2 linked regions of the Desulfopila inferna genome follow. The protein of the gene in region 2 binds, or shares a complex with, the protein of the main gene of each other region. Links are inferred from orthologs where the notes say so. Each region holds a gene or a part of one and is shown on either strand. Other genes may lie near its edges.

What was found. Proteins that work in one complex are often made in the same cells at the same time.
Region 1: the proteins of JWG88_RS06275 (region 2) and trxA are in contact, whole or in part, in an NMR structure (PDB 2IPA), measured with the Bacillus subtilis proteins. The link is inferred for Desulfopila inferna from one-to-one orthologs.

What each region holds. Positions count from the first base shown.
Region 1 is NZ_JAFFQE010000004.1:378,534-381,327, forward strand. Bases 27-2,744 are described here. They hold trxA (thioredoxin), read right to left. Parts: upstream 1,690-2,744; coding sequence 1,363-1,689; downstream 27-1,362. Other genes in these bases: JWG88_RS12590 (hypothetical protein), read left to right, coding at 27-427; JWG88_RS12595 (outer membrane protein assembly factor BamD), read right to left, coding at 531-1,229; hemL (glutamate-1-semialdehyde 2,1-aminomutase), read left to right, coding at 2,083-2,744. In the rest of the region: more of JWG88_RS12590, read left to right, coding at 1-26; more of hemL, read left to right, coding at 2,745-2,794. UniProt on the Bacillus subtilis protein: Participates in various redox reactions through the reversible oxidation of its active center dithiol to a disulfide and catalyzes dithiol-disulfide exchange reactions.
Region 2 is NZ_JAFFQE010000002.1:512,935-515,875, forward strand. The notes cover bases 77-2,941. They hold JWG88_RS06275 (arsenate reductase ArsC), read right to left. Parts: upstream 1,773-2,941; coding sequence 1,380-1,772; downstream 77-1,379. Other genes in these bases: arsB (ACR3 family arsenite efflux transporter), read right to left, coding at 199-1,383; JWG88_RS21600 (ArsR/SmtB family transcription factor), read right to left, coding at 1,709-2,212; JWG88_RS06280 (dihydrolipoyl dehydrogenase family protein), read left to right, coding at 2,445-2,941. Outside these bases: JWG88_RS06265 (exopolysaccharide biosynthesis protein), read left to right, coding at 1-17. UniProt on the Bacillus subtilis protein: Catalyzes the reduction of arsenate [As(V)] to arsenite [As(III)]. In vitro, can dephosphorylate para-nitrophenyl phosphate (pNPP).

The sequences.
Region 1 (2,794 bases), on a different replicon or contig from region 2:
TGCTTCCAAAGTCGCTTTTGCCATAGCGTCCATACCGAAACAGGAGATGCGTACAAGATATCTCCGCCTGAATAGCGTTCTGTTCCTTATTTTAGTCGGTGTGTCGATAATGGGATTTCTCCAGGAGCTACCCATCGATTTCCAGCAGTCCACCATCTTTATTTTCCTCCGAATCGGCCTTCCGCTGGTGTTCAGTTATTTCGTCTACCAGTTTCATGGGGGTATTTACAGACTGCTGGGTTTTTGGTGCCTTTTCGATCTGCTGGAATGGTTCCTTCTGGCAAAATTCGTAACCCTTTTCGGCCTGCTTAAGCTCATTCTGCTGATATTGGCCATTATTCTGTCTTTTTATATTGCTTTCAAGATATTCCCGAACCTCAGGCTTCTCGGTCCGAAAACAGATGCTCAGGGAAGATTCCTGCTGTAGTTGAAAGGTTTACTTCCTTTTGCCAAAAACCAAATTGCGGGAAGGGCACTAGATAACTATCGCCCCGCCGTTCATCTGAACGGCGGGGCGATAGTTTTAGGATTTATCTTTTTGCCTCAACCTCACTGAGCAGATCTCTTGCCTGGGAGACAATCTCAGTCTGGGGATACATGGCGAGCAGATAATTAAGTCGAACAACGGCTTGACCCGGTTCCTTGGTCCTGATGTAGAATTTCGCTACACTGAATTCATGATTTGCCAAAAATTCCCTGGAGGCCCTAAGTTTGGCTTCGGCATCTGTGATGTAAGGAGATTCAGGATAAGCCTTTACCAGGAGCTGGAATCGTTCGATGGCCTTCTTTGCATTTGAAATATCCCGGTCAATGGTATCAATACGTTTGTAGTAACACATTGCCTTCTGATACATCACATAGGGAATAGCCTCATTGGTAGGGTGCATTTCCTCAAATTTTTCGTAATACACATATGCTTCCGTGTATTTTTCCATATAATAGTGGCAGTCCGCCACTTTCAGTTCGGCCAGCAGCGCCTCTGGTGTAAAGCGGTGGTTATCGAGGATTGTGTTGAAATATTCAAGAGCTACGAAATATTTCCCTCGGTTATATTCCTCCATGCCTTTCTGGGCAAGGATCTGCGGGGCCATACTGAGGTCCATATCTTTCGGGGCGGTATCCTCGAAAAATTTTCCTGATGCCGAACAGCCCGCCAGAAGAGCTAAAAGAGCAATAATAAAAACGAGGTGCAGGGGATGACGGGGTGAAATACCAAGTAATAAGTTCATAAGGAAATAAAGAGACGAAATTAAGAAACACCAGTTTTTGCCGAAAGAAACAGATTCCGGCTAAAATGAACGAAGATCTCCGCTGGCGTATCCTGGCTGAGATACGGTTTGCCGGAGAGCAAAGCAATACATGTTAAATGGCTTTATTGATGAGATCGACGAGCTGAGATTTACCGACGGCTCCGGTGATCTGATCAACAACCTCACCTCCCTTGAACATAATCAGTGTCGGTATGGCTCGTATCCCGAATTTCCCCGGGGTTGCAGGATTATCATCGACATTCATTTTGGCGATATTGATCTTTCCGTCAAACTCCTCAGCGAGATCTTCAACGACTGGGCCGATTGCTTTGCAGGGTCCGCACCATGGGGCCCAGAAATCTACCAGAGTAGGTGTGTCAGAGCCAATAATCGAATCAAAATCTGCATCACTTATCTGTTGGACTTTATCGCTTGCCATATTTTCTTCTCCTTAAAAAGTACGTGATAATAATGATAGTTGGAAAGTAATAGTAAACCGGCTTCAAATGATTACGATCCCGACTTCAGTTTACCTGTTGCCTTTTTCCGTGACAAGTAAAATTGTCACGGAAATTGAATTTGATAATGTAAACTTGAAAGATAGATAGTCAACAGTAAACACTATTTAACAGCAAGGAGCTGGAAGCTGTTTGACACTGTTTCTTTCCCCATGCTATAGTCTTAAGTTTAACCTGATGATCTCGGAAAAGTCATCGAAGTTGCAGGTTGAGGTGTCGGTGCCGGGAAACTTAGGGCATCCGAACAAGCGAAGAGTGCGGATGTACAGAATTCGAGACCAAATTTTCAGATAGAATACAGACAAGGAGATTCCATGGATACAGTCAGATCCGGCCAAATGTTTAAAGAGGCACAGAAATATATTCCCGGCGGGGTGAACAGCCCCGTCAGAGCCTGCCGATCCGTGGGCTGTGAACCGGTGTTTATCGAAAGAGCTGAGGGCTCAACTGTTTACGATGTGGATAGCAACAGATATACCGATTTTGTCTGTTCCTGGGGACCGATGATAATGGGACACGCACATCCTGATATTGTCGAGGCGGTACAGAGGAGTGCAACAGCGGGCACCAGTTTTGGCGCACCCACGCCTTCCGAGGTCGATCTGGCCCGGATGGTGGTCGAGGCGGTACCTTCCGTGGAAAAGGTTCGTTTTGTCAATTCCGGAACGGAGGCGACCATGAGCGCCGTTCGGCTCGCCAGGGGGTACACGGGTAAGAATACCGTGATAAAGTTCGATGGATGTTATCATGGCCATGCCGATTCTTTCCTGATAAAAGCCGGTTCAGGTGTAATCACCCTGGGAATCCCGGGCAGTCCGGGAGTGCCGGATGATGTTGTCAAAAATACCGCTTCGATTCCCTATAATAATGTGGAGATTCTGGAGAGGACACTGCGGGATGAGAAATTGGATATTGCCTGTGTCATTATCGAGCCGGTCGCCGGCAACATGGGCTGCATACCGCCTCAGCCGGAATTTCTGCAGACTCTGAGAAGGCTTACCCGGGAACTGGGCATTATTCTTATCT
Region 2 (2,941 bases):
TTTACAGCCTTTTATGATGGACTCGTAAAAAACCCGATCTACGTTTTCAGATACTACGCCTAGTATATCGGGCTTTCTCGAAGTCGGAGTTTATGCCCGTCCGGGTGCTTATCGCAGAGTCCATCCCGGAACTTCGATGACTTTTTACGGGATTATCTTCTATAACAATACTATCTGCCCTGTCTCGGACAAATAACCTCAGTTTTCTGCAAACCAATGCCTGGTGTTCAAACAGATTTTCACCAGCATCAGCATGACCGGTACCTCGATCAACACACCGACCACCGTCGCCAGCGCCGCCCCGGAAGAGAGGCCAAAGAGCATGACTGATGTGGCGATGGCCACCTCGAAGTGATTGGAGGCGCCTATCATGGCTGCCGGTGCGGCGTCTTCATATTTCAAGCGAAATACCCGGGCGAGCCAGTAGCCAAGCGCAAAAATCACCACCGTCTGGATAAAGAGCGGCACGGCAATCCAGACAATGGTCAGCGGATTGGAGAGGATGACCTCTCCCTTGAAGCTAAAGAGCAGCACCAGCGTAGTAAGCAGGGCGATTATGGTCACCGGGGTAAGAACATGGAGAAAACGTTCTTTAAACCATTTTTCCCCCTTGGCCCGCAGGATCATTTTTCTGGAGAAATAACCGGCTACCAGCGGCAAGGCGACATAGACGGAGATGGAGAGCAACAGCGCCTCCCAGGGAACCGGCAGACGTCCTACCCCGAGGAGAAAACCACCCAGAACACCGTAGAGAACCAGCATGGTGAGGGAATTAATGGCGACCATCACCAGGGTCAGGCCGTCGTTGCCGCGGGCCAGAAAACCCCAGACCAACACCATTGCCGTGCATGGCGCTATCCCCAGGAGTATGCAACCGGCCAGGTAACTGCGCCACAGCGGTATCTCCAGCATTTTTACACCCTCATGCAGGACTACGGTGCCTGCACCATGGGTGGCACCCACATCCAGGTCCAGGCCGAAGGGCATTTTGACCAGATCGACCGCCTCAACCCCTATAAATCCGCGAAAGAGTACGCCGAGGAAGAGGGCGGCAATGGCATACATGGTAAAAGGCTTGACGGCCCAGTTGATAAACATGGTAAGAAAAACCGGTTTACCGCTTTTGCCGGCCTGTATCACCGATCCGAAGTCTATCTTCACCATAATCGGATACATCATGAAAAACAGACAAACGGCAATGGGAATGGAGACAACCGGAGCTCCGCCGACATTCAGTGTCATGTCGTCCAGCGCCCTGGCGAATCCGGGAGCTATTTTGCCTAAGATAACGCCCAGGGCGATACACAAAAGTACCCAAAGGGTTAGATAACGCTCAAAAAGAGAGGACATTTTGCGGTCATCCCCGGGTTGTGCTGCTGTCATTTCTCTTTCTCCTCCAGAGGTAAGGATGCGGGAAAAGACTGAACATACGCCTGAATCTCATCCCTCACCCTTCGATAACATTGAAGTATATCTTCTTTCGATTGCAAATTCCGGGCAAGCCTCGGGGGGTCGTCGAATCCTTTATGGACCAGACGGCAGCCGGGCGGTACAAGCGGGCAGCTCTCATGGGCATGATCACAGAGAGTGATGATGACATCGAAGCTCTGCAGATCAAACTCATCGAGCTGTTTGGAGCGATGGCCGGAGAGGTCGATGCCTGCCTCATTCATCACTTCCACGCTATAGGGATTGAGTCCATGGGCCTTTATTCCGGCGGAATGGGCCTCAAGGGAATCGGCATGGAGATGACTGGTCCAGCCTTCCGCCATCTGGCTGCGACAGGAGTTGCCGGTACAGAGGAAGAGAATCTTTTTTTTGTTCGATTCTGCGCGCATACCCCGGCTGGGGTGGTGTCACCTCGCCGCTTTCTGCAGATGGCTTCAGGGTTCTCGGCGAGGACAGCTCTCATCCGCTCCATATTCTTTACAATGTCGCTATCCTGCAGAAGATGCTCTTTGAGCCAGTCCATGGGGAACTCATGCGGCAGATCGTCCCTGAGCCGGCAATAGACCCAGCGCCCCACCTTTCTGCTTTGCACCAGGTCCGCTTTCTGCAGTAGAGAAAGATGCCGTGAGGCGGTAGCGCCGGCAACCCCAAGGAGTTCCGTAAGTTGGCAGACACAGAGTTCGTCATGCTGCAGCAATGCCGCCACGATTCGCAGGCGGTTTTTATCCGCCAGCGCTTTGAACATTGACGATAATGTCTGCATAAGCATCTCTCCGGTTCTTCATTTAGCCGATTGACTAAATATATCCCGTTTTTCTTAGATTTTCCATCGCCTTTTTTGATGGGAGTGATAAAAAGCCTACTGAAGAAAAAACCATCCCTTGCAAGATGGCTCCAAAATACGTAGACTGTTTATACTAAATATCAGATGGTTACGGCGAAGCAAGCCAGAAAATCCAGGCAATTGGCAGAAAACCACACCAAGGGAGACAACTATGATCATAAAAAAGTATGATGTCATCATCATCGGCTCCGGAACAGCAGGGCAGACCGCAGCATATGAGCTCGCTGCAGAAGGGTTGAGTGTCGCCCTGGTCGAGCAGAGCGATTCCCCGGGTGGTGTCTGTGCCTTGCGTGGCTGTCAGGCCAAAAAATGGTTTTACGAGGTAACCGAAGTAGTAGCCCGCAGCCGCCATCTTCAACATATCGGCGTCACTGTACCGCCGCTGACGGACTGGCGGGAAATTCTCAATGAAAAAAACAGATTCACCTCAACCGTTCCCGAGAGTACGGTTAAAGCCCTGCGCGGCAACGGTGTTGAGTATCTGAAAGGTTCGGCACAATTTGTGGATGGCACCACCCTCCAGTTTGGTGAAACAAAGATTCAGGGACGGTATATCGTTGTGGCCACGGGAGCAAAACCCATGGATTTACCTTTCGAGGGTCAGGAATACATGGCTACCAGCAGTGATTTTCTCGAACTGCGAGAGGT